One region of the Hominimerdicola alba 7 genome, then DNA from elsewhere that is predicted to be linked to it. Evidence: predicted binding sites of a transcription regulator. Region 1 holds the regulator's gene; the other holds the start of a gene.
The links. The regulator LexA, encoded in region 1, represses DNA repair genes until DNA is damaged. The targets are predictions, from matches to a motif close to CNAACANNTGTTNG.

Region 1 (16,384 bases):
CGTGGCAGAAGCCAAGCAGTATATCAAGAACTATCTCGATAACTTCCCGAAGGTATCACAGTTCATGGATAAGACAGTAGAGGACGGCATAAAGAACGGATATGTCACCACCATATTCGGCAGAAGACGCTATATCCCTGAGCTTTCCGCGACCAATAAAGTCATGCAGGCATTCGGAAAGCGTGCCGCTATGAATGCCCCGATACAGGGCGCGGCGGCAGATATCATCAAGATAGCCATGGTAAAGGTCTACCAAAGGCTGAAAGAAGAAAAGCTTGATGCAAGGCTGATACTTCAGGTACACGATGAACTTATAATCGAAGTCACCCCCGAGGACAAGGACAAAGCTTCCGCAGTTCTCAAAGAGGAGATGGAGAATGCAGTCAAGCTTGCAGTACCTATGGAGGTCTCCGTAGGCGAGGGCGAAAGCTGGTATCTTGCAAAGGGCTGATAAGTCCATATATACTAAAGCGGAACTGGCAGATTATCTAAAAACGACAGCATAGTACAGGCGGAGGATAAATTTGAGAGAATTCAGTATAAATAAAAATGACGCGGGACAGCGCATGGATAAATTTCTCACCAAGGCAGTCCCTGCACTGCCGAAAAACCTGATGTACAAATACATCAGGTTAAAGCGCATAAAGCTTAACGGCAAACGTTGTGAGATAAGCACAAAACTCAGCGAGGGCGACAGCGTACAGCTCTATATCAATGATGAATTTTTCCCGGAAAAGCGCGATGAAGCCCATCGTTTCCTCAACTCGCCCAAGGATATCGAAATAGTGTACGAGGACGAAAATATAATCCTCTGCGATAAGCCCTGCGGTCTTGTTGTACATGAGGACGAAAGCGGCGAAGCGGATACACTGATAGACCGTGTTCTGCACTATCTCTATGACAAAGGGGAATACGATCCCGATACCGAAAACAGCTTTACTCCCGCCCTGTGCAACCGCATCGACAGGAATACCTCTGGTATAGTGATATGTGCCAAAAATGCCGAAAGTCTGCGGGTGCTCAATCAGAAAGTCAAGGACAGGGAACTTGAAAAACTCTATCTCTGCGTTACAGTGGGTATACCGAATAAAAAGTCCGCTGAGCTGAAAGCTTTCCACCGCCGCGATGAAAAGACAAAGGTAGTCCGTGTAGAGGACAAGTCTTTCCCGGGCAGTAAGACCATGATAACCCGCTATAAAGTCCTCGCTGAGAATAAGCAGTCAGGTCTTGCACTTCTGGAAGTCGATCTCGTCACAGGCAGAACTCACCAGATAAGAGCACATCTTGCACACATCGGCTACCCCCTGCTGGGCGACGGAAAATACGGCAGCAATAAGATAAACCGCGCCCTCGGCGTGAAGACCCAGGCACTGTGCTCATATAAACTCACATTCAGATTTACCACCGAAAGCGGCTGTCTGGAATACCTTGACGGCAAAAGTTTTGAAGTTAAAAAAGTCTGGTTCAAAGATAAGTTCTTTGAATTATAAAAAAACCGTCCCCGAAAAAGGGACGGCTCATATATCGTATCATATCGGGCGGAGGTCATTCTTCCGCCTTTTCTTTTTTCTTTTCTGTCTTGGGTGCTCTGCCATAGATCTCAGTTATATCTGCAAGCTTGTCGATCAGCTTGTTCGTGAGAAGCTCTGAACTTTCCAGACGCCATTTCCAGTTCGTGCCAACAGTCGAAGGTGTGTTCATTCTGGCGGATGAACCAAGTTCAAGTATGTCCTGCATCTGCGCGATAGCAGTATCACATACGCTTGACCAGCACAGCCTTGTAAGTGCCCAGGGCACATCACTGTCTTTTTTGACGTTAAGGTACTTCTTGCAGAATTCCGCAGTCTTTTTATCGCAGCCGGTTATCCAGCCAAGGGCAGTTTCATTATCGTGAGTGCCCGTGTAGCATACGCTGTTTGAAGTTGTATAATTATGCGGAAGATATCCGTTGGAACTGTCACCGTCAAATGCGAACTCCAGTATCTTCATGCCGGGATAACCTGCTGCTTCCAGCATCTTGACAACCTTTTTAGTAAGGAATCCAAGATCTTCCGCTATGATATCAAGATCTCCAAGCTTGCGGTTCACCGCTTTGAAAAGCTTCATATCAGGACCCTTGCTCCAGTGACCCTTTCTAGCATTGGGTGCACCGTAGGGTATGCAATAGTAGCTTTCAAATCCGCGGAAATGGTCTATCCTGACGGTATCATATATATCAAATGCTGTGCGTATACGTTCTGTCCACCAGTGGTATTTTTCCTTTGCCATATAGTCCCAGCGGTACAGGGGATTTCCCCACAGCTGACCGTCCTCTGAGAAACAGTCGGGAGGACATCCTGCCACTTCGATTGGCTTCTTGTCCTTATCCAGATAGAAGTATTCCGGAGTAGCCCATACCTCAACACTGTCGTAAGCGCAGTATATCGGTATATCACCGATTATCTTTATGCCGCGGTCATTGGCGTACTTTTTAAGACGTTTCCACTGTCTGAAATACTCATACTGCACAAAGCACCAGAAGTCGATATCGTCAGCATAATCCTTTGAAGCCTGTTTGACAGCCTTGCCCTTGTGCATTTTCAGCGGTTCTTCCCATTCGTACCAAGCTTTTCCGTCATGTGCGAATTTCAGCGCCATGAACAGACCGTAGTCGTATATCCAGTTCTTGTTGTCCAGTACGAATTTCACATAACCCTTTGCAGGAGATTTGCGGAAGCGCTTATGTGCTTTTTTCAGCACCTTGAAGATATTCTCGTATATAGTGCCGTAGTCAACGGAGCCTTTGTCTTCGCCCCAATTGATATCTTTGTATTCCTCGGCTTTAAGGTATCCGTCCTTTTCAAGCGTTTCAAGGTCGATGAAATAAGGATTTCCCGCGTGTATCGAAAAACTCTGATAAGGTGAATCACCATAGCTTGTAGGTGACACCGGAAGTATCTGCCAGCAGCTTTGCTTGGCACGTACCAGAAAATCCACAAATCCATAGGCTTCACGCCCCATTTTGCCTATGCCGTAATTATTTGGCAGTGAGGATATATGCATAAGTATTCCGCTTTTTCTCATATTGATTACCTCGCATAGAAGTTCTTGTCATTGTTACGTATACTATAATTGTAACATATTTATATGAATTTTGCAATAGTGTGGAAGGAAATATTGTTATATTTTTCACAATTAAGATATCACTTCAACGCACCGCTTAAAATGTATGTAGACACTGCTGATCATTTATATTGCAAATAAAAAGGGGCTGAGATCATTGATCCCAACCCCACAGCTCTTTATGTTTTATTTCTTGTTCGCCACCGAGATACGGTTGACCGCTCTCTTCAGCTGTCTTTCAGCAAGGTCGAATTCGGTTCGGCTAGTCTCGGCTTTGAGCTGTTTCTCCGCTCTTGCCTTGGATCGTTCTGCACGAGCTACATCGATCTCGTCAGACCATTCTATAGCCGAAGTCAGCACAGTGACCATGCTGTCCTCGGATACTTTTACTATACCGTCGGATATAGCCGCACTGCGGAAGCTTCCGTCTGAACGTATCTTCATTTCGGAAGGTACTATACTTGCAACATAGGGCGCATGACCTTTCAGTATGCCTACATAGCCTGATGTAGTTTTAGCGATCAGCTGTTCGGCATCGCCCTCAAAGAATATCTTCTCGGGGGTCAGTACTCTTAATTTGAAAACTGCCATAGTTTCCGCCTTTCGTTATTCTTCTTCTGCGGACTTCTTTGCCTTTTCCACAGCCTCGTCGATAGTACCGACAAACAGGAACGCACTCTCGGGCAGATCATCATGCTTGCCTTCGATTATCTCCTTGAATCCGCGGATAGTTTCCTTCAGCGGCACGTACTTGCCCTGATAGCCTGTAAACTGTTCAGCAACAAAGAAAGGCTGTGAAAGGAAACGCTGTATCTTTCTTGCACGGGATACGGTCAGTTTATCCTCATCGGAAAGCTCATCCATACCCATGATAGCGATGATATCCTGGAGCTCTACGTATCTCTGGAGGATGGACTGTACCTGTCTTGCCACCTGATAGTGTTCGTTGCCAACTATCTCGGGTGTTAGTATACGTGAGGTGGATTCCAGCGGGTCTACTGCAGGGAATATACCCAGCGAAGCTATGCTTCTTGAAAGAACGGTAGTAGCGTCAAGGTGTGCGAATGTAGTTGCAGGCGCAGGGTCTGTCAGGTCATCCGCAGGTACATATACTGCCTGTACAGAAGTGATAGAACCCTTATTTGTCGAAGTTATACGTTCCTGCAGAGCGCCCATCTCTGTTGCCAGGGTAGGCTGATAACCAACGGCTGAAGGCATACGTCCCAGCAGCGCTGAAACCTCGGAACCTGCCTGTGTGAATCTGAATATGTTATCGATGAACAGCAGTACGTCCTGACCTTCAACGTCACGGAAGTACTCTGCCATAGTCAGACCGGACAGACCAACTCTCATTCTTGCTCCGGGTGGTTCGTTCATCTGACCGTACACGAGAACGGTCTTGTCGATAACTCCCGACTCTTTCATTTCCCAGTAAAGGTCGTTGCCCTCACGGGTACGCTCGCCAACGCCTGTAAATACGGATATACCGCCGTGCTGATTGGCTACGTTGTTTATAAGTTCCTGAATAAGAACCGTCTTGCCGACACCTGCACCGCCGAACAGACCTATCTTACCGCCTTTGAGGTAAGGTGCGATCAGGTCTATTACCTTGATGCCTGTTTCCAGTATCTCGTTAGCGGCAGTCTGCTCCTCATAAGAGGGCGGCTCACGATGTATTTCCCAGCGCTCAGCTGTTTCGGGTGCGGGCAGATTGTCAACAGGGTCGCCCAGCAGGTTGAACATTCTTGAAAGTGTCTCTCTGCCTACGGGTACGGATATAGCCCTGCCGGTATCCACAGCATCAACGCCTCTTACGAGGCCGTCTGTGGATGACATAGCGATACATCTGACCACATCATCACCGATATGCTGTGCGACCTCGACTACCAGCTTGGTGCCGTTATTGTCTATCTCAAGCGCATTTAGAAGGTTCGGCATATGTTCTTTGTCAAAGCGAACGTCAACGACCGCTCCGACTATCTGCACGACCTTGCCTATGTTAGTGCTTTCCATTACTGACTTCCTTTCCTATCCATTATCTGAATGATACAGTCAATGGATCATGAATTGTGAATCACGAATTATCGTTCAGGCTTGCCGAGCTTATCTCGGTGATCTCCTGAGTTATCTGTGCCTGTCTTGCGCGGTTGTACAGCAGTGACAGCTTTTCGATCATCTCGTTAGCGTTGTCGCTTGCTGATTCCATAGCAGTTCTTCTTGCAGCCTGTTCGGATGCGAAGCTGTCAACTATGGCCGAATAAAGCATACCGCCCATATATTCAGGTATCAGGCTGTCAAAGACCTCTTCGGGTGAAGGGTCATATATGGTCATAGGATGTTTCTGACCAAGGTATTCAAGGTTCTCAACAGGGAGTATCCTGAGGTGCTGTGGTTCCTGTGTCATTACAGAAACGAAAGTGGTGTATACCAGTTCCACAGCATCGAAATCACCTATCTTGAAACGCTCGATCACCTTGTTGGCTATCATCATGGCATCTATGAGCTCTATGCCTTCAGCTATCTGCGGGAAGCCGTCTATAAGTTTATATTCACGCTTCTCAAAGTACTCAACTGCCTTTTTTCCGATAGCCATTATAACAGCTTCACCGCCGCTTTCGGTTATCGCATCAGCCTTGGCTTTTGCCAGTTTCAGTACATTAGTGTTGAAACCGCCCGCAAGACCTCTGTCACCTGCAATAACTATCAGAAGTACCGAGTTCTTGAACTTTTTCTTGGTGAACACCGAGGTGAATTCGTGGTCGCGGGAGATATCTGCCATTACCTGGAAAACGCCCTCAAAGAACGGGTGTACCGCTTCGGCACGCTCCTTGGCTTTCCTCATCTTTGAGGACGCGACCAGCTGCATAGCCTTGGTTATCTGCATGGTGCTTTCCACGCTTTTTATACGGCGCTTTACGTCCTTCATGTTAGCCATAAGCCGTTCTCCTTACTTCTGCTGCATAAACTTATCCGCAAAATCCTTAAGCACATTTTTGAGTGCCTTTTCGTTCTCTGCGGTGAGTTCCTTTGTATCGCGTATAGATGCGAGTATATCGGGATGAGATTCATCGAGGAACAGGAACAAGTCCTTCTCGTACTCACGTATATCCTCCACCGGTATCTTCTTGAGGTAATTATTTACAACAGCGTAGATTATAACTACCTGCTTTTCAACATCAACAGGGGAGTTCTTGGACTGTTTGAGTACCTCAACTATACGTTCTCCCTGTGCAAGTCTGTCCTTGGTATCCTGGTCAAGATCTGAACCGAACTGTGAGAAGCTCTGCAATTCTCTGTACTGAGAGTACAGCAGCTTCAAGGGACCCGATACCTTCTTCATCGCCTTTATCTGTGCCGAACCGCCGACACGGGATACGGATATACCCGGGTTTACCGCAGGTCTAACACCTGAGAAGAACAGCTCTGTTTCCAGGAATATCTGACCGTCGGTAATGGATATTACGTTTGTTGGTATGTAAGCCGAAACGTCACCTGCCTGAGTTTCGATGATAGGCAGTGCGGTTATGGAACCGCCGCCGTTATCTTCATTAAGACAGCACGCTCTCTCCAGCAGACGTGAATGCAGATAGAATACATCGCCGGGATAAGCCTCACGTCCTGTAGGTCTTTTCAGCAGCAGTGACATTGTTCTGTACGCAACAGCGTGCTTTGAAAGATCGTCGTATACGCACAGCACATCCTTGCCCTGTAACATGAAGTACTCTGCCATAGCAACACCTGCATAGGGTGCTATGTACTGCAGAGGAGCCATTTCAGATGCAGTAGCTGATACTACTATGGAATAATCCATAGCATCATTCTTAGTCAGGGTATCAACGATATTTGCAACAGTTGATATCTTCTGACCGATAGCGACATAGATACAGATAACGTTCTTGCCCTTCTGGTTGATGATAGTATCAAGTGCGATGGTGGTCTTACCTGTCTGTCTGTCGCCTATTATAAGTTCACGCTGACCTCTGCCTACGGGTATCATGGAGTCGATAGCCTTGATACCTGTCTGAAGGGGTCTGTTTACTGATTTTCTTGTGATTATACCAAATGCGGGGCTTTCAACGGGTCTTGTCTCGTTTGTGAGTATAGCACCCTTGCCGTCGATAGGCGCACCAAGCGCGTTTACTACTCTGCCCAGCATAGCTTCGCCTACGGGTACGGATACTATCCTGCCCGTTCTTTTGACGTTTGAGCCTTCTCTTATGCCTTCTTCTGTACCCAGCAGTACGCAGCCGACGAAATCCTGTTCAAGGTTCATCGCCATGCCGTAAGTGCCGTTCTCGAATTCCAGCAGCTCGCCCGACATACATTTCTCAAGTCCGTTGACTCTTGAAATGCCGTCGCCCACCGTACATACAGTGCCGACATCGTCAAGCACTAGCTTGGTACGGTAGTTCTTTATCTGTGATTTTATCAGACCTGTTATCTCATCAGGACGTAAATTCATAATTTTCCGTTCCCTTCCGTATGTTTAAATGAAACTTCGCTTTTAAGCGATAGTGTTCGTTATCTGAGCCTTCAGATTATCCAGCCTTGTCTTTACGCTTGAATCAAGTTCTGTATTGCCGTAGCGCACTATTATTCCGCCGATAATGGACTTGTCGATCTCTTCGGTAAGTACGATGCGCTTGCCTGTTGTTCTGCCAAGCTTATCGGTTAGCCGATCCCTGAGCTCCGCGGTCATAGGCTGTGCGGTCACAGCGGTAACCTCCAGAAGCCCCAGCTTGTCGTTATACATCTTCCTGAATTCGCCGTATATCTCATCGAGCTTGTCTGCTCTGTTCTTTTCAGCGGTAAGGCACAGAAAATCCAGCAGCAGAGCGTCTATCTTATCTCCGAAAACTGCTTTGATGCTGTCAGACTTTTCCTGTCCGGAGATAAGGGGTGATGCCAGAAATCTCAGATAATCGGCGCACTCGCTGTTTTTCATCAGCGCTTCAAACTCGCTGTAATCACTGAAAACTTTTTCCAGTTTATCCTGCTCAGTACACAGCTCAAACAGCGCTGTGCTGTAAACCTTGCCAACTGTTTCCGCCATCAGTTTTCACCCACGTTATTGATGAACTCGCCGATCAGTCTTTCGTTATCCTGACTGCTCAGGTCTTTTTCAATAACAGCCTGTGCCGCCTGGAAAGCAATATCGGTGATATCGTCCTTTATCTTGTTTACCGCGATCTTCTTTTCGCGTTCTATCTCGCTTCTTGCCTGCTCGGTGATGCCCTTAGCCTCCACCTTGGCATCAGCGATTATCTCATCGCTTCTCTGCTGAGCCTTGCGGGTAGCCGCCTGGATTATCTTTGCAGATTCCTCCTTGGCGCCGCTTATGCGCTCCTCGTAATCCTGCTCCAGTTTCTCAGCTCTTTCCTTGGCTTCGTCCGCCTGTTTGTAAGTCTCGGCGACCTCGTTTTTCCTGTCTTCCATCACCTTGTTCACTTTGTTGAACAGGAAATGTTTCATGACCAGGAACAGTATAAGCAGGTTGAGCCATGTAGCGATGATCGTAGTGAGATTTACCGACAGGAAATCGGTAACGTCACCTCTCGCCAGTATCATTATGCAAAACCTCCCTTATATCAGAACACTGTACATATAGCTATATTACAGCTTGCCGATAAAGGGGTTGCCGAACATCAGTATCAGCGCAACAACGAAAGCATAGATACCTGTTGACTCTGCCATAGCTACACCGATGAACATTGTTCTTGTGCAGTCGCCCTGTGCTTCGGGCTGTCTTGCGATAGACTCGATAGTCTTACCAACAGCGTAGCCCTCACCGATACCGGGGCCGATACCTGCGATCATTGCCAGACCTGCACCCAGTGCAGAACAACCCAATACAAATGCCTTATCACTTAACATAATAAAAACCTCCAAAGTTTTGTTTACTTTATTTATCGCAGATATCCTGCGTACTTAACTTTATTGAAATACTTGTTATTCTTCAGCCGCTGCCGCAACGTTTACCATAGTCAGCGTTGAGAATATGTAAGCCTGTATGCAGCCTGAGAATAGGTCAAAATAGATACTCAGTACTGCGGGAATACCTACCTGCAATACACTGAATGCCCATGAAGCAAATTCAAAGTGCAGATGCAGTGCTGTTGAAGCAGCGCCCAGTGCCGAATACAGCAGTCCTGTTATTACCATGCCGCCCGCAACGTTGCCGAAAAGACGGAACGCCATAGATGCAGGTGTTGCTATCTCACTGATAAGGTTCAGCGGCAGAATGAATGCAACAGGCTGTGCGAAGCTTTTCAGGTAGCCCAGGAAGCCGTTTGTTTTTATCTTGGTGTAGGTTATCAGCACGAATGTGACTATCGCCCATGCGGCTGTAACGTTTATATCCGCTGTCATCGACCTCAGACCCACCATGCTTATCAGTGCGCCAAGCACTGCGGATACCAGCAGTGCGCCGATGTATGGGGCATAGTACATCATCTTTTCGCCCATAGATTGTTTTACCATGCCGTTGACGAAGTTCACGAACATCTCCGCGACTATCTGCCGCTTGCTCTCGGGCTTCTTTTTAAGGTCTTTTGTAAGCCACAGACAAAGCAGCGTCACCACTGCGATTATCAGCCAGCCCATTACTACCGTTTCAGTGAATATCAGAGGTCCTATCTCAAAGACGATCTTAGGACCGTCGCCCAATCCGTTCATAATTAGCTATCCTTTCCTGCCGAAAAACTGATCGGCTGTAAGTATTATCTTCGGGAACAGCTGAGGTATCAGTATCCCCGTAAAGTTTGCAATACCTGTATATGCGGCAGCGCAGCTCAATATCACAAGTGCAGTGCACCTTATAGCGTAGCAAATACGCATTTTGCGTACTGCTGACTTCCTGTCCAGCTTTACAGCACTTTCGCAGCTCCGTCCGAAGTACTCGAACTGGGCACACATAAATCCGTATCCCAGCACGAATCCCAGCAGCTGCGAAGCTTTGAATCCCCAAAACAGCGTTACAGCGAAGCAAAGTACTGTCAGTACAGCTCCCCATTTGTATATCATAAGCAGCAGCGGTCTTGTCACCGAGGTGTTATCCGAAAGCTTGGTTTTATCAAGGTTTTCCATGTATAGTACCTGCCTTTCGGTATCGGTTTGAAAAACACTCGCACATACAAATTTATTATATCATCTTTTCTCATTTTTTAAAAGGGGGTTTTAAGCTGCTTTGATAAGTTTTACAATTTGTTAATAAAATTCTTCCTCTTCGGGGGTATAATTTCTCAAATTTCGGGTAAAAAGCCTCTTGCAAAAATGACCATTAGTCATGTTTGTGACTATCATATCACAATAATTGATGTTTGTCAATGACGAAATGACCAATAGTCATAATCTATCGCAGGATATTCTGTGCTGTAATAGACAAAAACCCCGCAGATCTTTAGGTCTGCGGGGTGATGTTGTCAGTTTTTCAGGAATGTGTCCAGGTCGATAGGCCAGCTTTTCAGGTCAGGAAGTTCATCCAGTGTCAGAACGCGGTCGCTGCTGTATATCTTATCCCAAGTATCAAATGTGGTATACTGGTCAGAGAGCTGCTTGTTCTTTATGGCGAACTCTCCGTTCCAGGTCGCAAAGTATGACCATCTTGTGCCTTCATTGAATGCGGCATCGGGATCGAACATAGATCCGTTCTCGGTCTCGGCTATTATCTTGCTGCCCGTAGGTGAGCACTCCTTCAGAAAGTCGTAGTAGTATTTCTGTGAAGAGGAATCATGCTCATCGGGATAGCAATCGTAACCGACTATATCCACGTATTCGTCGCCGGGATACCAGCTCTGGTTCTGAGCGTTCCATACCCATATAAGGTTGTTTAAATGATACTCATTTACAAACTTATCGTACATGAGCTTGTAAAGCTCCAGATAAGCGTCCTTGCCTGATGCGCCCCACCAGAACCATGCGTTGTTTGGATATCTCGGGTCGCCTGCTGCTTCGTGCAAAGGCCGCCACAGTATAGGTATATCTGCATCAGCCAGAGGCTTCAGCTGCTCAGCCATATTGTCAAGCTCAGCTACTATAGCGTCATAGCCTTCCTTATCCTCGCCTCTCATGGCTTTGCCCAGGTCAAAACTTGTGCTGTCGGTATAGAAACCTCTCCACCAGGGCTGACCGTTGACTTCAAGGTATTTTGAGGGAGCGTGCCAGTGCCAGCAGAATGTTACGATGCCGTTGTGGTTATTGTACCAGTCCATAGCATATATAGGCACCATATCGCCGCCGCCTGCCTGGTGATCAACTTTGGTGGATATGCCGAGATTGCCCACATCAAGACCAAGCAGTGCAGGGGTCTTGCCTGTGCGCTTGTTTATCTCTATGAACTCGCGGGATTCGGGACCCATGTTGTCGCCCGAATACTGTCCCGATATGGTATACTTGCCGTAAGTTGCTCTCATGAAGCTGTAAAGTCTTTTTGCGTTATCGCTGGCGTTTGGATTGCACAGCTTATCTGTTACATCATACTGTGAAAGGTCTATGGGCGCAGCCGGAACGATCTTCAGCGTATCAACATAGATATGTCCCGTATCGGCACGTATGCCGATAGTATGGCTGCCGCCATCTATCAGGACGTTTTCTGCAGTTACTTCTGCAAATTTCGATTCGCTTGAGGTAAACTTTTTTACAGCGCTGCCGTCAACAGTTATAAGGTTATCCGAATTGACATTATCTGCAGCGATCTTCATTACGACATTATAGCTGCCCTTAGCGGGAAGCTCGATATCAAAAGTGATCTCATCGCCCTTGTCATATACTGCTACATAGCCGTCACCTGAAAAATCTCCTGCAAATGCCTTGTTCATGATCATAGCTTCATTGAGCAGAGTACCGGATTCTGCTTCCAGCTCAAGAGAAAAATCCTCAGGGACATCATAAGCCGAGGTGAAGTCCGAAAGGTCGAAATCACCGATGGTTTCAATGACATCAGGTTTCTTTTCCTCGCTGCTGTCATCAGCAGCCTTGCTTGCATTGTTTTTTTCAGAATCGTTCTTTTTTTCGGTGCTTTTTCCGCATCCGAAGAGTCCCGCGCTCATAGTAAGTGCAAGTGTGAGTGCGAGCATCCTTTTCATTTTAGTTTTCATTTTATATACCCTCCGTTTATCCATATACGTTACTTGTGTGAGTTCTGCATTTATCACTACCTTTCAAAAATTGTATCAGCATTATTTGTATACGTTATAGTTATGCGGCAGTGCCGCTTGTGTGACGTGTTGTTCATATCAGACATTATCCGCTGTAGGCGGAGTTATCTTGGTGTCACGCAGGAATTTTCTGTAAAACCATCTGGTGAATTTCATTGGAAGTATAAAAAGTATGAGCTGCAAAAAGCATGGCGGAAAGAAATCCCTGAAACCGATATAGCCTTCGATGAACAGTTTCCATCTCACCGCTATAAATCCTTTGGTGAGCCTCCAGCTGCGCCTTATCCTGGGCGTGCTTTCACTGACACGGTAGCGTACCAGCACCTCGGGAATATTCTGCCCCACTGCACCCCCTGCAAGCATCCTTACGGCAAAATCGTAGTCCTCGCACAGCTTCAGGTCACTGTAACCGCCGACTTCCAGCGCTTTGCTTTTTCTGAAAGCCACCGTCTGTCTGTTGAATGGGTTGCGGCGCTTGGAGTAGCTCAGTATATCCTTTTGTACAAGGGGTACTTTTTTCAGTGTAAGAGTCTTATCGGTGAGGTCATCGAATTCTTCTACGAAGCTGCCCACTATATCAAGCTCGGGCTTTACCGCAAACAGCAGCATCTCTTTGATGCATCTGTCGGGCTTGGAAACATCATCGCTGTCCATACGGACTATGTATTCGCAGCGGCAGGCTTTTATTCCTTTATTTACTGCCTTGCCGGCTCCCACATTCTCATCTATTCGCACTATCCGGAATATACCTTTGTATTCGTTCTGGAAAGATTTTACTATTACATCCAGAGCATTTGTCAGCTTGCCGTCGCATACCAGTACAAAATCTGAGGGAGGGTATGTCTGCTTCAGCATAGATTCGAGGCTCTGGTTCAGGTTTTCGGGAAGCTCTTTATCATAGACCGACATAAGAACGCTGTATTTTGGCAGTTCATACCCTGCCACATTCCTGTTTACACGTCGTGCCACAAATAAGCCCCCTTTCCCGGAATATTATCATCTATTAATATACTATGTATAGCATAATTTTATCATATACAGTAAAATTTGTCAAGATGCAATAAAATTATTACTTCATTTTCGCTCATTCAATGAAAAATGTCTATAATATTAGGCGCAGATAAGCTAAAAAAGCGGACACCCGAAGGTATCCGCCTGATAGAATACAATAAATTATAGGTCAAAGTCCTTTTCCTGTCATGGAAACGTGCTTGATATCCTTGGGAGTCATGAACATTCCCATTATGTAGGTATTCATAATATCCACATCCTCGGTGGTTATTTTTTTGCCGTCTATCCTCAGTTCCTTTACCGCAGTCTGACCGTCGGGTGCTCTGCCGAATACCATATTGTATTCTTTGCCGTCCTTGTCTACGCCGCGGAACGTTACTTTGTTCTGGCTGAAATCGAACCACCAGTGACATTCTTCAAAATAGCTGTCAAATGCATCGCCGTAATTGCTGCTTTCAAGCTTTATACTCTCATCGAGATTGAAATCGTAATTTGTATGTGAAACTAATAGTACCCTGCCTATCGCATAGATTACCATGCCTATTATAATAATAAGTATGAATTTGATCACGTTGGCAAGACCGTTGCTGATAATACTCCTGTTTGCCTGCTTGCCGCTTCCGGTAGTGGCAGAAAAAGGCACAGCCCTGTTATCCTTGCGGGGATCGTAATTATCGGGATGATGCTCTTTGCGGGCTTTTGCAGTGCCGTAATGCTCATCCAGCTTGTCCATCTGTCTTCCTGACCTGGTAGCGGCGTAGGGGGTCTGAACTACAAGTCTTGAAGGGGATAAACCATCCCGCTCTCTGTCTGAGGAAAACTGATTATGTCTGCCAAGTTCTGCGCCCTTAAATGCAGGCATTACCTTTCCGCATCCCGGACATATTTTGTCGGTGCTTTCAACACTTGCGCCGCAGAATCTGCAAGATATCTTCATTTGTCTTCACTTTCCTTTCAAACCCTGATCGGGGCTCAGATGTATCTTATGACCCCCACTACCCGACCGAGTATCTCGACATTATCCAGTATTATCGGATCCATCGTATCATTCTCGGGCTGAAGTCTGAAATGCCCTTCTTCCTTATAAAAGGTTTTGACTGTTGCATCGCTGCCTTCTACAAGTGCGACAACGATCTGACCGTTCTCTGCAAAGGGAGTCTGTTCAACAACTACCGTATCACCATCGAGTATCGCTGCGTTTATCATTGATTCACCGCGAACTTTCAGAGCGAAAAGCGGATTTCCGTAATGTCTTGCGGGCTGAAAGCTTATATACTCGCTGACATATTCTATTGCTGTGATAGGTGTACCTGCCGTCACTGTTCCTACAAGAGGTATCAGCATACCGCCGCCGCCCACCAGTTTTATGGCACGGTTCTGGTTATCACTTTTTTCAAGGAATCCTTTGGAAGTCAGGGTCTTTATATACCTGTGTGCAGTTGAGGTGGATTTAAAGCCGAAATGCGAGCATATCTCTCTAACCGTGGGTGGATAGCCCTCCTCGACCCTTTCCTTGATAAATTCAAATACATTGCGTTCATTGTCAGTGACTTTCATACGCTCCTCCTTTGCGGTCGCTGTGTCAGTCGCTCTCTCTCAATCTTTTTGCAAGCTTCTTCGCAAGCTTGTAAACGTCGCCGCATCCGAAGGTGATAAGTATATCTCCGTCCTCAGCGTTCTTCATTATATAATCGATACATTCATCGAAGTTCTTTTCCTTCTGCTCGGCAGTCTGCTTGTCAACTACCTCATGCGGTGTATCGAACCAGACAGCGTTCCTTGTTTTTTCGCCAAGCATCTCTGTGTATATGCCGTGGTCATTCTTTTCACGGCTGCCCATAATATCGGTTATAACTGAAATATCAGCTATCTCCAGCGCTCTGGCAAAATCATCCATGAGTATCTCTGTGCGCGAATAGGTAAATGGCTGGAACACTGCCCATACTCTCTTGAAATCAAGACTTTTTGCGGCTCTCAGTGTTACCTCGATCTCCTTGGGGTGATGTGCATAGTCATCGACTATGGTAAGACCTCTGACCTTGTCTATCAGCTGGAAACGTCTTATAGCCCCATGGAAGCTTGAAAGTCCCTTAGCTGCGGCTTCAAATGAGATGCCCGAATATCTTGCGGCAGCAAGTGCAGCAAGTGCGTTGAGCACATTGTGGTTGCCGGGGACGTTTATCTCGATCTCTCCAAGAGACTCACCCTTGAAAAATGCAGTGAACCTGGTCACAAGCCCTTTCTTTGAAATGATCTCTGCGGAGTAATCGTTTGCTTTGTTCCAGCCGAAGCTGATAAGCTCCTTGCCGGATATGCCTTCCAGTGCCTTGCGGGTATTTGCATCATCGCCGTTGTATATAACAGCGCTGCTTGCCATATCAGCGAATGTGTGGAAGCTTTTTATGATATTTTCTATATTCTTGAAATATTCCAGATGGTCTGCATCAACATTGAGTATTATCGCACAGTCGGGGTGCAGCTTCAGAAAATGATCCTGATACTCGCAGGCTTCGCAAACCATATCCTTTGACTTGCCTGCTCTTCCTGAACCGCCTATGCTTGGGAGCTTTCCGCCGATAACACAGCTTACGTCCTCACCTGCGTCAACGAATATCTGTGTGAGCATCGAGGATGTTGTCGTTTTGCCGTGAGTGCCGCAGACGCACAGTGCATTTTCGTACCATCCTGTTATTACACCGAGTATGTCCGCACGCTCGCATACTATCGCTCCGCTTTCTTTTGCAGCTATAAGCTCGGGATTATCAGCCATTATAGCTGCGGTATATATTATAAGCTCAGCACCCTCGATATTCTCTGCCCTCTGACCGAGAAATACCTTTATGCCCAGCTTGCGTACAGCTTCAAGAGTTTCTGTTTCGTTATTGTCCGAGCCTGTTATCTCATAGCCCTTTGCGTGGAATATCTGCGCCAGCGGATACATTCCGGAACCGCCGATGCCTATAAAATGAACTCGCTTTATTTTGCCGAGTGCTTCTTCTGTTAGTGCCGAACTCATAGTAAAGTTCCTCCTGAATGAAAACATTTATTCTATTATATTATACTACACTTTCGCAAAAAAATATTGACAAATTAAGAACATTTATTTGCCACGTGGT
Region 2 (16,384 bases), 190 kb from region 1:
CTACGAAGAATCTTTCTTCCTGCGGGTTCTTTGCCGCACGCTGACGAAGATACTCCGTGACCGCCGCTACTACTATCAGCACTATGCCCGCCAGCAGCAGGTAAGCCCACCATGCCACAGCCGCAAGGAAATCGCCTGTTATGTAAAGGGTGAGTCCGAGCAGTGCGACAGCTGATACCAGGAACCAGCGTCTTGTCTTTCTGACAAAGGAATATATCAGCAGCACCAGAGATACACTGAGAACCACTAATGAGTTCAGCAGTGACTGATTCATAAGTCCGTCAGCTATTAGCAGCAGGAACGCTGCCATAAATACTGTCTGGCTGAATTCAGATGATACCTTCTTGTCATCAGCCCATATCTTCTTCACTGCCAGACCGAAGAGGACGATTATAACCAGTATTATCTTGGTTGTCACAGTGCTGTTTTCAAACTGCATGAAAGGTCTTCCGATCAGTGCCAGTCCCGCCAGCCCTGCCGCTGTCGTCATTGCCGCATTTTTGCAGGAAGCTGTGCTCTCACTGCGTATAAAGTTCGCTGTGAACACTGTCAGTTCCAGAAGGGCTATGAACATTCTCGCCCTCGGAGAGAACATCATACTCTCCTTGATACAGCTGATCGCACACAACACTATACCGAAATGAGCAACGTCAAGCTTCAGACCGTCATTATCTTTTTTATACAGCCTGTCAGGGAACATAAGCTTTGATGTAACAGCCAGCACTGCTGTCATTGCAATTGAGAACAATACTATCGCATTACCCTCACGCATCGGATCGAACCATATAGAACGTGCCGCCATACCTGCACCTGCGAACATTGTGAACACCGGCAGTGCAGAATGTATATTGCTCTTTGAAGTCTGCATAACTGCGAAAAGCACTACACTCACCAGAGTCATTATCAGTGCCGCCGTAAGATCTCGCCCGTGATCGTATGCCATCAGAAGTGATACACCCGAGCCGATCTCCGTAACGGTCTTCATCAGCCTGTAATTGTTTTCTTTCTCATCACCGAACTGAAGTGCAAATGCACCTGCACAGAGCACCGCCGCACATATTCCCATGGAAAGCGATCTGCAGTGCATACCGTATTCTCTGTAGATATGATCAGAAAGCATCATGGCTGTTACAATCTCAGGCAGCGGCAGAAGAAGCCGCATGAGCTTTGATTGTAAATGATCCTTGCTGAATGCCTGTATTGCCATGAATATCGCTGCCACCGCCATAGCTATAACGCCATAAGGAAGTGCCGCACCGTAAAGCAGCTTTACACCCAGTCCGAACAGTGCTGCTGTGTAAAGCACATCAGCCAGATCCGAGAATATCGCAGGTATGATATAGTAAAGCGCCAGTGCTGCAGCTATCAGCATTGTGAATATAAATGTGTTTGTATATCCGCCGCCAAAATGCGAGCCTATCATATAGCTTATCACATGGAACAAAACAGGCAGTGTCAGACTGTGAGCATAGATATAGGCTTTGTCCTTTTCGGCTATACCGTAGAATATCAGTTCTGCTGTGACTATCGCCCATATTACCGCTGATATAGGACTGTAATCCGGGTATTCAATAAACAGCATCACCACATAGAGCAGTATATAAACTAAATTCACCCTGAAGACAAGGTATTCGACATCAAAGCGAAGTTTGTTTTTCACTTTGAGTATATGATGTACCAGTTTTCCGACAGCAGCCACCAGACAGCATATCAAAGCAAATACAGTGAAGTCCTTTGCATATATACCTATCATCAGGAACGAATAGGTCAGTGCTGTTATATGTGCCAGAAGTATACCCTGATTTCTCTTGGCAATAGCGTAATAGAGCATCTCAATTGCAATTATCACAGCTATGCCAAAACACTCCCAGCGCCATGTTCCGAAGTCCTGTATGAGTATAGCAAGAGCAAAATACCCGAATATTCCACGCATGAGTATTATCGAAGTCTTAGCGCTGAATCTCAGCTTGCCGGTATCGTGCAGACGGAAGTATATCATCGAAAGTGCCGAGAGAAGTCCTGTCACCATCAGTGCAAATAAAGGTGCGTCATCGATCAGTATACCACACTCTGCAAGCATGAATGCAAGACAGATATTGTGTACCAAAAGCAGGTAAGGGCTCTTCTTGATGACAGCATACGCAAGTGTTTCTGCTGCCACACTGCCAAGCATCACCCAATCGAACCAGCCGAATGTACTGTCACTGAAGAAATCTCCTAGCACTATAGCAAGTCCGAACAGACTGATAAACGCCTTTGAGCAAAATATGAACTGCTTAGCGCGGAACAGCACCTTGTCATGGCGCAGCAGTATCTCATAGACCGCAGTACATACCAGACTCATACCGAACATTATCAGTGCGAACAGCTTATCATCATCAAGCCCGAACTTGTCAAAGTCATGCGGTATGAGCATCCCGACAGTTATACATATAAATACAAATCTGAAGAACAGCTCATTCTGTCTGCGGAACAGTACAGCGTAAACGCTCAGTTCTGTGATCAGCAGCAGGCTCATGGAAATAATAAGGTTTTTGTCATCCGCTCCGAAAATCATGCACGCAAATGCAGGTAAGCTCAGCAAGATCCTCATAAGTACATTGACAGCATTAGCTTTCAGCTTTACCTTGCCCTTGTGCTCCAGATATCTGTACACCATAGTACCTATAATACCTGCAACGATAAGTATCAGCGAGGCAAGCGTTTCAGTATTGTACAAATCGACGATATGATCCAGCCTGGATATCAGTTCAAGTGCCAGACTCAGCACCGCTGCACACTGAGGTATCATCAGCGCCTGACGTTTGTAATGCACTGCCATCGCAGCATGATCCACCAGCCATATAAGTATCACAGCAAACTGTGCACCGCTTTCATAAGGATGTCTGAACAGCAAGGGTATCGCAGCCATAATGAAAACGGCACGCATAAAGAAGTGTACCTTATCCGCCTTGAAAAGCAGCATATCTTTCTTTTCAAGATAGATATATGACCAGCTGCCAACAGCTGAGAATATGGTTATCAGCAGTGCAAACAAAGGATAATTATCAAGTGTCATGATCAGGCCAACTGAACCTGCAAGTATGAGCACCGCATGGTAAGCCAGCCATTTCCGGCTCTTATCGCGGATCGCACGCCAGAGAGTCTCACCTGTATAGATCATCCATACGCCCCAGCCTGCCAGCGACCAGCCAAATCCTACCTCACCTTTTCCGATATCAGCTACCAGACACGGCACAGCCATTACCGCATAGACTGCCTTAACGAATTTGTATATCAGATACGCAGGCTTGGATATCTCTTTGCCATCTTTTTTTCTGAGAGACAATAATACTGAAACCAGCAGACCTGCAGCCGATACCAGCAGCGAGAATACTGCGTATTTGTTTTCAAAATAATCAGCAAACTGTCCAAGGATCAGTGTGCCCGATATCGCTATTGTCGCACAGGAAACATATTCATATACCGGCTTAGCGAATACCTTCATAGCACCCGCTGCAAAGAACGTTATCAATAGTCCGCCCATTGCAAGGAACAGCAGCATACCGCCGCCCTCTATTCCGAACCACGCTCCGAAAAGACCGAAGTATCCCGTAGTTAAATAAGCTATCGTTGTGAACACCGAGCCCAGTATGTATACCGCTGACGCAGTGCCCTCTATTTTCAGTTTTTTATGTGTAAAGCCGAACATCCCAAAGAACAGCGCCGCCTGTGCAGCAAGTACACCAACTCTGGTCCAGTCGCTCATCTGTACCCAGAAAGCAGTTGAGAATATTATTCCTGCCAGCACTACGAATGTTATGCCTATACCGGTAAGCACCGCCGCAGAGCTGTACTGCTTCTTCTCTCGTTTCGGTCTCGGCGCGTGCAGAGGTCTCTGAACGACCTGAGGTCTAGCCCATTCTGGAAGAGGCTGTCTGTTGTTGTACTCCTCCGCCGTCATAGGAGCGGGTGTACGCTGAACAGGAACAGTATGCACCGCTGCAGGCTGATGTATCTCCGCAGCTTTTTTCTGCTCAGGCTGAACAGGTCTTGCCTCTGTGGGCTTTTCCTGTACTGTTTCAGTATGCTTTACAAGGTCAACACCGTCGTGATGGTGCTGAGGCTGTATTTCAGCCTGAACAGCCGTCTGTGCAGGTGTATTCTCCTGTACCGCAGAAACGTTCTGTGCCGCCGCAGTATTCTTTTCAGCAGAAATCTGCTGTGGCTGCGGAACATACCCGACATTTCCCGCACTGTCCTGAAGCCCTTTCTGCCCGTAAGTATTACGTGCCTCGTCTTTGAAGAAGTAACCTTCATTTCTCTGCACGGGAGTCATATTATAAAGCGTCCTGCTGTTAGTCTCCCTCTCTGTTTTAAGTTCAAACTTCTCTTTCGAGGATATCCTGCTTTCTCTGTACAGCTGATCTATGAAGCGCTCAATTTTTTTGCGTTTCAATGAATAACTGATACACATAGGCAGCAATATGATAGGCGAGAGCACCCATAATATGATAAATAATACTGTTCCCATAGTTTCACCCCTTTGCCCCTGTTACGGGGAAAGTATTTCAAAATCATTTGTTATTTGTATTATAACATATCGTTAACAAATATTCAAGATGACAGGGCTTTTTCCTGAACTTTTCTGCTATTAAAAGCCCTTACTTTTAATATACGTTTTGTCTGCTCTCTTTTTATGGTGTCGTTCTGCACAAATTCTCTGCTTTATTTTTGTCCGCTTTTACGATACGAAATTACAAATCAGCGTCGCAACAGGATAAACTATCAACATCATCGCCCAGCAACCAGCGTCCCACTTTCCGTTTTCAACAGGAAGCTTTTTTGCCATAACCCTGCAAAAGATAATGTACACTATCGGCAGTATAATCGCGGCTGCGATATAATCTCCGCCTGAGTTGAAAAAAGCTATACCGCCGTATTCGGCACTTACCATAACTTTCGCCCAGAATATCGTCATTGCCGCACATACAGGCAATCCGAGGGATAGTCTTATAATGATGTTCCTTTTTCCCGAGATCATCTTCGCCTGTCACAATCCCCGCTCATATTCCTCAGCCGCTTTCTTCACCTTTTCCAGATGGAATGAGGAATACACGCACCTGTCGCCCGCTGTCAGCAGGCGGTAATGCTGTGATATATAGTTCTGCTGTATCTTCCATTTATCGGTGGTCTCTATCTGCCTCCACCATACCTTGCCGCCATGTGTCTGACGAAAGTTGACAGTTGTATCATCGAAAGCCAGCGCCTTTACAAGGTCACTCATTTCGCCGCCGAAAGCATTCTGCAAAACACTGCTGTCCGAGAATATGACAGCCAGCGCCGCCGAACCCGTCCACCCCAGCAGAGTTCTTCCTTTTTCTATCTCCACCAGAGTTTTCTTCGATATCCCCAGACAATGCGCCATTTTATCCTGATTGAGTTCAAACTCCGTCCTCACCAGTTTAAGATTCCGGCTCATCATACTGATGAATTCATCACGGTTCATTTTATCACCCCTCTGTCTATTTATCGATTATATTACCTTTTTCATCATAATAGATATGCTTATCTTCATGTAAATACAAAATATCCGTCTTTCCATCAGAATCTCGTCCAAGATCTAAGTCTATTATATAGTTGTCGTTACGATAATCTTTTAAATTATTATTATTTATTTTACTTACATCTACATTTTTTAATACAGAAATCCTTGTTATCCCAACTAGTTCTCTCTCTCCGAGATATTTTCTTAAGTCATCAGCGTATTCTTCACATTTTTCTCTGTCACATATCTCATCGGAAATTATAACAACTGCGCTGATTCCCAAGTCATTGTGAAAATTTTCTTCTTCATCAAAATGGCTGTAACCAAGTTGATTATCATTAACTGAAACTGCTATCGCTTTGATCTTGTCAGATTTGAAAAACTCTTTTGCGTGTTCTTCGTACATATTTTCAATATACATCAACACTTCATAATCTCCGTAATTATCAGAAAACTCCCCGTCTTTCTCCCGTACAGAAACTATGCTTCTGCTGTCGTTCTCATAAGCACCTTCGGGCATTACAATGAGTTCTTCTTTCTGCCCGAACCCACTTTGATAATAGCCCGCATACTCAAACTCAATGCCGTACTTATCCACCAGATAGCGGTGCATCATTCCCATGCGGTAAATCGAATCCCGCTGACCGATTTTAAGCTCATTGTAATCCGTCGGCAGACCTTTTGATTTCAGCACGTTTATCTGCCAGTCATCAAGCTGTGCAGGGTCATCGAGTTCATAATCTGCCGCCATGTAGTGCTTTGGCGCTTTTTCAGTATTTTTCCCGCACCCCGCCGCACAAACAGCCAGCACCGCCGCGGTCATTATTGCAAGCAGTTTTTTGAGTATCATTAAAACTCCCCCAAATAGTATCTTTTTGCTTCTATGGTGTAATTTTACACCATTTCACTCATTTTGTCAATACTTATATAAAATTTTCTCCAAATTTTCACATAACTCCCTTTTTGTCATATAAAAATAGCCGTACCAAGCTAATGGTAACGACAGTCCTGCGGTATCGGGTCGCCCCTGACGGTGCGAGAAATCGGATTCGCTTCGCTGTCCGATTTCGGGCGCGGACAATAATCACGCACAAAAAAATACGAGTGCATACGGTCGTATACGCTCGTACTTTTTGGTATTGCCCGCGCCTTTATTTGGTCGGTAGTTTGTTTTGCTTTTATAGTTCGCTGTGCATTTTAGTTTTGTTCCTTGGTGATTGAGGGCTCTGCCCCTAACAGTCAGCCTTGCTGACTGTGGCTCCCCGCAAGCCTGCTAGCGCGAGGCTTGACCGCGCGCTTTGATTCGCGGCGTAGTTTGTTTGGGACACAGATTTGCTGTCGCGAAATCGGAACTTTAGCGAAAAGCTCTTCTCCTTGGCATTCTTATCCAACTTCGTCGTTGCCCTGCCAACAATTATGAATTACGAATTGTGAATTATGAATTTAGAAAGATATTGACCAGTATAGCTCTCCTCACAAGCCGCTATCTCCTCGGGTGTGCCTGTACATACCACTGTACCGCCCTTGTCACCGCCCTCGGGTCCCAGGTCGATTATGTGGTCAGCTGTCTTTATAACATCGAGATTATGCTCTATCACAAGCACAGTATTTCCCGCATCGGCAAGCCTTTGCAGAACTTCTATCAGCTTGTGAACGTCCGCCGTATGCAGACCTGTTGTCGGCTCATCAAGGATATATATGGTGCGTCCCGTCGCACGCTTTGCAAGCTCAGTCGCAAGCTTCACGCGCTGTGCTTCACCGCCCGAAAGCGTTGTCGCAGGCTGACCTATCTTCACATATCCCAGACCTACTTCGTAAAGGGTCTGCAATTTGCGCTGTATTTTCGGCATATTCGTGAAGAACTGCACACCTTCCTCAACTGTCATTTCCAGTACATCGTATATACTCTTACCCTTGTATTTTACTTCCAAAGTTTCGCGGTTATACCGCTTTCCTCCGCAGACCTCACAGGGCACGTACACATCAGGCAGGAAGTGCATCTCAATCTTGATTATGCCGTCGCCCTCGCAGGCTTCGCATCGTCCGCCCTTTACGTTGAAAGAAAATCTTCCCGAATTGTAGCCTTTCATCTTCGCGTCCTGTGTCTGGGCGAAAAGCTCACGGATATCGGTGAAAACGCCTGTATAGGTCGCAGGGTTCGATCTCGGTGTTCTGCCTATGGGGGATTGGTTGATATTTATTACTTTATCGAGATGGGATACACCCTCCATTTTATCGAACTCTCCCGCCCTTACTTTCGCGCGGTTAAGTTTTGCAGAAAGGTATTTGTTGATGATCTCGTTCACCAATGAACTCTTTCCGCTGCCCGATACACCTGTAACACAGGTGAAAGTTCCCAGCGGTATCTTAACGTCTATATTTTTCAGATTGTTCTGCCTAGCACCCTTTACTGTCAGGAATTTACCGTTGCCCTTGCGCCTTTCTGTCGGTACGGGTATCTTTCTTCTTCCGCTGAGGTACTGCCCTGTTATCGAGCGTTCGCAGGCTTTGATATCTTCCACCGTACCCTGCGCCACGACTTCACCGCCGTGTATGCCTGCTCCCGGACCTATATCGACTATATGGTCAGCGGCATACATGGTATCCTCGTCATGCTCGACCACTATCAGCGTGTTGCCAAGGTCGCGCAGACGTTTCAGCGTAGCTATCAGCTTATCATTGTCCCTCTGGTGCAGACCGATAGACGGCTCATCAAGGATATAAAGCACGCCCACCAATGACGAACCTATCTGCGTAGCAAGCCTTATTCTCTGGCTCTCGCCGCCAGAAAGCGTACCCGCAGAACGGGACAGTGTCAGGTATTCAAGACCCACGCTGGCAAGGAATCCCAGTCTGTCCTTTATCTCCTTGATTATCCTCTCGCCTATGAGTTTTTCGCGTTCTGTCAGATCAACACTTTCAAGAAATCCCAGAACTGCCACAACAGACTTATCGCAAAGCTCCGCAATATTCAGTCCGCCCACAGTCACGCTAAGGCTCTCGGAACGAAGTCTTCTGCCCTTGCAGGCAGGGCAGGCTTCCTCGCTCATATTCGATTCGATATCAGCCTTTGACCAATCGCTGTTCGATTCCTTATAACGTCTTTCCAGATTGGGGATTATTCCCTCAAAAGCTGAATCATACTCCGCCTTGTAGAACTTGCTGCCGCGTGAAAGATGAAGTTTGTGGTCGCCTGTACCATACAGGAACAGGTCGAGCTGTTCCTCTGTCAGTTCGCTGACGGGCTTATCCAGCGGCACGCCGTATTCATCGGATATCGCCCTGAAATACATATTGGCTATTGAGCTATCGTCAGAAACGTTCCAGCCGCTCGCCTTGATAGCGCCCTCGGATATGGATAGATTCTTGTTCGGCACTATCAGGTCGGGATCTATCTTTTTGAAAACTCCCAGACCCGTACACTTCTCACAGGCACCGTAGGGATTGTTGAACGAGAACATTCTGGGTGCAAGCTCCCCTATGGACACTCCGTGTTCAGGGCAGGCATAGCTCTGCGAGAACGTCATTTCCTCGCCGCCGATAACATCAGCCGTCACAAGTCCGCCCGTCAGCGCGGACACAGTTTCGATACTATCCGTCAGTCTCGATTTTACGCTCTCCTTGATAACAAGCCTGTCAACCACTATCTCGATAGTATGCTTCTTGTTCTTTTCAAGCTCTATATTCTCCGAAAGATCATAGGTTATGCCGTCCACCCTCACGCGTACATAGCCGGACTTCTTAGCCTGCTCGAACTCCTTCTGGTGAGTACCCTTTCTTCCACGCACTATGGGAGCGAGAAGCTGTATCTTGGTACCCTCTTCCAGCGCCATCAGCTGATCGACTATCTGATCGACTGTCTGCTGTTTTATCTCTCGTCCGCAAACAGGGCAGTGTGGCACACCTATCCTCGCATACAAAAGACGCAGGTAGTCATATATCTCCGTAACAGTGCCCACAGTTGAACGCGGATTCTTCGATGTAGTCTTCTGATCTATGGATATCGCAGGGGAAAGCCCTTCAATACTGTCAACATCGGGCTTGTCCATCTGCCCCAGGAACATTCTTGCATAAGAGGACAGTGATTCCACATATCTTCTCTGACCGTCCGCATATATAGTATCAAAAGCCAGCGAACTCTTACCCGATCCCGAAAGCCCCGTCATAACTATCAGCTTGTCACGTGGGATCGTAAGATCCACATTTTTAAGGTTATGCTCCCTCGCACCCTTTATGATTATTTCGTTAATGGGCATTTTATCAACTCCGTTTAATATCAGTTATCCATCTCAATAAAAGCATAATAAAGACCTTGTATACTAGCACAGAATGAGACTTCTGCGTTGCCGTTATCATTCAGGTCATCAATGAAACTATCAATATAGTCACTATATACGCCTTGTGCTTTAAAGAAAACCCTTTTCATATTTATCCATTCCTAACCATCCACAGGTCACTTTTTCTCCCCTTTGAGTTCAGCTATCCTGTCACGCAGGAATGCTGCGTGCTCAAATTCAAGAAGCTTCGCAGCTTCTTTCATCTCGCGGGTCAGCTTATCTATAAGCTTCTGCTGTTCTGCCTTCGAAAGCTTCACAGCCTGTCTTGCGGAATACTCCGCTTCTTCCTTTGTGGATATCTCAATGACATCTCTTATATCCTTGACTATGGTCTTGGGAACTATGCCGTGTTCCTCATTATATTTTTCCTGTATAGCACGTCGTCTTTCAGTCTCACGTATGGCACTCTCCATCGAGCGTGTCACGCTGTCGGCATACATTATTACCATACCTTCCGAGTTTCTTGCCGCTCTGCCTATGGTCTGGATAAGCGAACTTTCCGAACGCAGGAAGCCCTCCTTGTCAGCATCGAGTATCGCAACAAGTGAAACCTCGGGCAGATCAAGACCCTCTCTCAGAAGGTTGATACCAACAAGCACATCAAACTCGCCCAGACGAAGATCGCGTATTATCTCCATACGCTCAATGGTATCAATATCATGGTGCATATACCGCACCTTAACATCAAAGCCCTTCAGATAGGCAGTAAGATCTTCAGCCATCTTTTTTGTGAGCGTAGTCACAAGCACACGCTGACCTTTCTCTACCCTTTTGTTTATCTCGCCAAGCAGATCCTCTATCTGACCATCGGTAGGTCTTACGGATATCAGCGGATCGAGAAGTCCTGTAGGTCTTATCACCTGTTCCACTATCTGCTGCGACTTTTCTTTTTCTATGGGTCCCGGGGTAGCTGATACAAATATAGCCTGATTTATGCGCTCGTAAAATTCATCGAACTGCAAAGGGCGGTTATCCAGTGCCGAGGGCAGACGAAAACCGTAATCCACCAGAGTCTGCTTACGCGCCCTGTCCCCTGCGAACATTCCCCTTACCTGCGGCAGTGAAACGTGAGATTCGTCCACCATAAGCAGAAAATCATCCGGCATGAAGTCAAACAGCGTGAAAGGTACAGCACCCTTTGAACGTCTTGCCAGTACGCGGGAATAGTTTTCTATTCCGCTGCAGAAGCCTATCTCCTCCAGCATCTCCATATCGTAATTCGTCCTCTGCTGTATACGCTGTGCTTCTATCAGCATACCTCTGTCCTCGAAGCATTTCACACGTTCAGCAAGTTCTTCCTTTATCTCGTCGATAGCATCCAGCATTTTCTCGCGGCCGACGATATAATGAGATGCAGGAAAAACAGCAGCGTGATTCAGCGTTGAGAGCACTTCCCCAGTCAGCACGTTCACCTCGCATATACGGTCGATCTCATCTCCGAAGAACTCGACTCTCAGCGCCTTATCCGTGGAATCCGCAGGGAATATCTCAACCACGTCGCCCCTTACACGGAACTTATTTCTTACAAAATTGATGTCGTTTCGCTCGTACTGTATCTTCACAAGCTCCGCAATAAGCTCATCACGTGATTTTTCAGCTCCCTTGCGTATACTTACCACCATGGACTTATACTCTGACGGATCACCAAGGGAGTATATGCATGAAACACTGGCTACTATTATAACATCCCGCCTTTCGGTTATAGCCGTAGTAGCAGAATGACGCAGCTTATCTATCTCATCGTTAATAGAACTGTCCTTTTCTATGTACACATCTGTACTGGGAACATAGGCTTCGGGCTGGTAGTAATCGTAGTAGCTTACAAAATACTCCACCGCATTGTTCGGGAAAAACTCCTTGAACTCCGAACAAAGCTGTGCCGCAAGTATCTTGTTATGAGCAAGTACAAGGGTCGGACGGTTTAACCGCTCGATAACATTAGCCATAGTAAAAGTCTTGCCCGAGCCCGTAACGCCCAGAAGCGTCTGCTCCTTCATACCCGATTCTACGCCCTTTACCAGAGCATCCACTGCTTCAGGCTGATCGCCGGAAAGCTTATAATCCGAAACCAGTTGGAATCTATCCACGAACACCAAACCTCCCTGCTGAAAAAACACAGAAATAATATGCGAACAATCGTTTACTATTATACATCGTAAGGAGCGTTATGTCAAGAGATTTTTCGTTAATTACAGGCATTCCGACCTTTGCCGTCAACTACTCTGCTGATCACAAACAAACGTCTGAGCAGAGCATTTATTCTCTGATACTGACTGCCATTCATCCGCAAAAAAGCAGGCACACTCACTCTGTACAGCCACAGAATTCCGCATACCTGCTTTGATACTTATTCGGTTTTTATTATTCAGCCTAAGCCAGTGTTTCAAGTGAGTACTTTGCACTGTACTCTTTGAGCTTTTTCTCGTAGGTCTCGGGACCGTGCTTGTGCAGTTCGTCCAGATATTCGTGCTTTTTAAGGGTCTCATACTGCTGTTTTGTCGAGATAAGATATATTGCTATATTTGAGCAGTGATCGGATATCCTCTCCACATTGGTAAGTATATCCAGGAAATGTATTCCGACTTCGATAGGACACTGACCGTTCTTTGAGCGGTCGATATGTACCGCCTTGAGTTCTTCCACCAGGCGGTCTACCACCTCTTCAAGAGGTTCTATCTCAGTCAGTACATTCATATCCATAGTCTTTGTTGCTTCGATTGCAAGACCGATTATCTCGGAAATAGCGCCGTGAACTACACTGAGCTCCCAGTTAGCCCTTTCAGAGAAGTGTGCTTCTTCCTCATAAAGCACATTTGCTGTTTCACAGAGGTTCACCGAGTAGTCACCGATACGTTCAAACTCGCTTATCAGGTGGAATAGGGTAGTTACCATTCGTCCCTCGTCCTCGTTGAGCTTACAGTCATTCAGCTTGATAAGGTACTGACCCACACGGTCTTCAAGCCTGTCCAGCAGTTCCTCACGCTCGTTGATCTTCTCTATCTCCCTCATGTCATACTTATCGAACATCATGCAGGCAGATTCAAAGTTCTTGCGGGCATATATACCCATCTGAACGACCGCTTCCCTTGTCTGTGCGATAGCAACATTCGGGGTAACAAGGAATCTTTCGTCCAGCAGATCTTCCTTGGAGAATACGTCTTCTTCCTCGCCTGGCTTATCGCGAACTGTGATACAGGCAAGCTTTTCAAGTACACCTGCAAAGGGTATGAATATCGCAGTCACGATAACGTTGAACAGTGTATGGAAGTTTGCTATGTCACCGTCATCGAATCCTTCATTCCAGAATGACCAGCCCACAGTGAACTGAACTGCGTATATCACTATCAGGAACAGTATAGTACCGATGGAATTGAAGTAAAAGTGCAGCAGTGCCGCTCTTTTTGCGTTTTTGGAAGATTTCAGTGACGACAGCAGAGGTGTCGCGCAGGTACCTATGTTTGTACCCATGATTATCGGAAATGCCGATGCAAACAGTACTGCGCCGCCCGATCCGCTTGCGATTATCTGTAGTATACCTACCGCAGCCGCACTGGACTGTGTGCAGATAGTTACGACTATACCGACCAGTATACCAAGCGCAGGGTTCTTCAGCAGACTGAATATCTTCTGAACCGTATCGGGATCCTTGAAAAGAGGTCCGATAGAGTTCTTCATGGTGGTTATACCTGTGAACAGTATCGCAACACCCAGCAGTATCTCGCCGACCGTCTTTTTCTTGTTCTTCTTCGAGAACATTATTATACCCATGCCCGCTATCGCCAGAATTGCTGAAAGATTTACAGGGTTTACAAGGTTTATCAGAAAACTGTCAGATTCACCAACACTTGCAAGTCTGAGTATATGAGCTGTCATGGTCGTGCCGATATTCGCACCCATGATTATTCCCACCGCGCCGCGGAGTTTCAGAAGTCCCGCATTAACAAGACCGATAACTATTACCGTAGTCGCAGTCGAGGACTGCACCGCCGCAGTCACAACAGCGCCGAAGAATATACTTGTGAAGATATTGCCCGATACTTTTGCAAGTATCTTTTCCATAAGTCCGCCGGCAGATTTTTCAAGACCCGAACTAAGGGTCTTCATACCGTACATGAACATCGCCAGTCCGCCTATCGCGACCAGTATGTTGAAGAAGATAGACATATTTTTACTCCTTTACTTTCCTCGACAGCCCCCCGGCCGCCCTCGTTTCGTTAACTCTATCATACTCCTGCATCATAAATTATAACTTAAAAAACTGCTCTTGTCAATCACTTGCCGATTAGAATGCCTATCGGCTAACAATGTCGATTATTAGAGATTTTGCACAATTGGTAACGATATCATCCGACATAGCGTTTTGTTACTAAATTCCCCGATACAACAATCATTGGTTTTCTCAGCATCACCCGGATCACTATTGAAAAAACTTTCAAAAAGTTCTTGAAAAAGATAAAAAAATGTTGTATAATAAAAATGGATTTCTGTACGCGTAAGTACAGAGGAGAGTGTAAATGAGTTTCTAAGATTTAGGAGGTTAGTTTCTTTTTTATGGAGACGAGAAAAGAAGATCTTGCCAGAATGATCGCCAGGAATATGTCCATGACAGAAAATTTCGGTGATGATCCCGAGCCTGTAAGGGGCGTGACGGATTTCGGCGAGGATGCTTTCGATACTGTTTATGCCTCTGCCGCGAGAGAAAGATATCCGCGTAAAAAGCGCACAGGCAGTTCATCAGGCAGCAGAAACAGTACCGCACAAAGACAGCGCAGCGGCAGTCGCACTGCAAAGTCCGCAGGCAGCAAAAGCAGCACAAATACATCCGCTGTCAGAAAGCAGGCCGCAAAGGTCAAAAAGAAGAAAAAGAAAAAGATGACCGCGACCAAGGCAGCCCTGATCTGCACGTGCATACTGCTGACAGGTCTTGTAACGGCAGGCGGCGTATTTATCATAGGCAGAAAAGCTTATGAGGACACCTTTCTCGACAACACTTACATAAGCGGTGTTGATGTGGGCGGAATGGACAAGAAACAGGCTCTGGCAGAGTTAAAAAAGAAGTCCGTCATCCCGGAAACTGTTTATATTACCAAAAGGGACGGCTCAGGGATGAATATCGCGCTGAAAGATATAGGCTACGTCGATAATACAGAGGAACTTATAAACAAGTACTATAACGGTCAGGATCACGGCAAGTGGCTCAATGCCAAGTTTGAAAAGGATGAATACTCCATAAAGAATTCATTCCACTACGACAAGAAAAAACTGGAAAATCTGCTGGCGCACAAGCTTATAAAGAATCAGAAAGCCAAGCCGCCAAAGGACGCTTATATAACCCGCAGCGACAGCGGCAGTTTCGTTGTTGTAAACGAAGAAGACGGCGATACCATAGATACAAACAAGATACAGCTGCTTTTCGATTACGTCGAAAGCGAACTTGATAATATGAATTTTGATATTGCTATCGGCTCGGTTGACTGCTACAAAAAAGCAAAGATCCATGCAGATGACCTTTATGAACAATGCCAGAAGCTCAACAATCTGGATAGTATCGAAATTGTATTCGATTTTCACCAGGGCACTGAGAAGATTGACGGTCTTACCATTACGAAATGGATAGGCTTTGATGAAGACGATCCTGTAAATTCCCTGGAGGTAGACCGCGATCAGGTCGAGCAGTATGTAAATCGTTTAGCAAGCAAATATGATACCTTCGGCAAAGACAGAGAATTCGTATCTACCAGCAGGGGCGCGATAACAGTACCCCAGGGCGCAGGCTGCTATGGATGGTGGCTTAACAAAGACGCTATGACGGACTATATCATAGAAAGCATAAAGAACTGCGAATCAAGCAGGACAGAAGCTATATATTATGTCAACCCCGACTCGACTTACAGCTATACCTGCAACCCCGACTGGCTCACTGCCGAATCGGATTTCAGCGATACCTATTTCGATGTGGATCTCGCGAAGCAGCATCTATGGTACTATGAAAACGGCGAGATGAAAATGGAAAGCGATTTCGTATCAGGCTATCCAAGCGAATCCAGAAATTCTCCTGCGGGAGTATATAAGCTTTGGCTGAAGGAGCGCGGCAAGACACTGGTCGGCAGTTCGGACGGACAGTCCTACGCTTCTTATGTTGAGTTCTGGAACTATTTCAGCACCATAGGCATAGGTTTCCACGATGCTTCCTGGCAGGGAGGAGTCTTCGGAGGAGATAAGTATAAATCTCCAACATGGGGCAGCCACGGCTGTATAAATCTGCCATACGATGCAGCAGAGTACATATACAACAACGTTCCGTTAGACACGCCTGTATTTATGTACTGGTAAAAAGCAGACAGCCGACGGAGTCAATATCCGTCGGCTTTTTTCTTGAAACAATATATGGATGGTGACAGGATATGAACAGAAAAATAGTATTAGTGATATCGCTGCTTGCAGCTGCACTTTGTCTTGCTGCCTGCAGCAATAAGGAAAAACCAAAGCAGACAGCCAGCAAAGCTGACAAGGAAACTTC

Region 2: the regulator LexA is predicted to act here: its motif matches at 12,097-12,110, upstream of uvrB (excinuclease ABC subunit UvrB).

The regions. Positions count from the first base shown of each region.
Region 1 is NC_014833.1:295,045-311,428, forward strand. It holds gene polA (DNA polymerase I) at 1-451, shown strand, start outside; gene RUMAL_RS01450 (RluA family pseudouridine synthase) at 525-1,490, shown strand; gene malQ (4-alpha-glucanotransferase) at 1,546-3,063, opposite strand; gene atpC (ATP synthase F1 subunit epsilon) at 3,289-3,693, opposite strand; gene atpD (F0F1 ATP synthase subunit beta) at 3,709-5,115, opposite strand; gene atpG (ATP synthase F1 subunit gamma) at 5,177-6,037, opposite strand; gene atpA (F0F1 ATP synthase subunit alpha) at 6,050-7,564, opposite strand; gene atpH (ATP synthase F1 subunit delta) at 7,607-8,155, opposite strand; gene atpF (F0F1 ATP synthase subunit B) at 8,155-8,670, opposite strand; gene atpE (ATP synthase F0 subunit C) at 8,716-8,976, opposite strand; gene RUMAL_RS01495 (F0F1 ATP synthase subunit A) at 9,052-9,777, opposite strand; gene RUMAL_RS01500 (hypothetical protein) at 9,784-10,188, opposite strand; gene RUMAL_RS01505 (glycosyl hydrolase) at 10,524-12,197, opposite strand; gene RUMAL_RS01510 (glycosyltransferase) at 12,336-13,226, opposite strand; gene RUMAL_RS01515 (zinc ribbon domain-containing protein) at 13,438-14,205, opposite strand; gene lexA (transcriptional repressor LexA) at 14,241-14,825, opposite strand; gene murC (UDP-N-acetylmuramate--L-alanine ligase) at 14,851-16,284, opposite strand.
Region 2 is NC_014833.1:484,395-500,778, reverse strand. It holds gene RUMAL_RS02315 (hypothetical protein) at 1-4,513, opposite strand, end outside; gene RUMAL_RS02310 (hypothetical protein) at 4,724-5,023, opposite strand; gene RUMAL_RS02305 (helix-turn-helix transcriptional regulator) at 5,033-5,488, opposite strand; gene RUMAL_RS02300 (hypothetical protein) at 5,505-6,377, opposite strand; gene uvrA (excinuclease ABC subunit UvrA) at 6,949-9,783, opposite strand; gene RUMAL_RS21630 (hypothetical protein) at 9,804-9,953, opposite strand; gene uvrB (excinuclease ABC subunit UvrB) at 9,981-11,951, opposite strand; gene RUMAL_RS02285 (Na/Pi cotransporter family protein) at 12,235-14,028, opposite strand; gene RUMAL_RS02280 (L,D-transpeptidase family protein) at 14,416-16,197, shown strand; gene RUMAL_RS02275 (hypothetical protein) at 16,269-16,384, shown strand, end outside.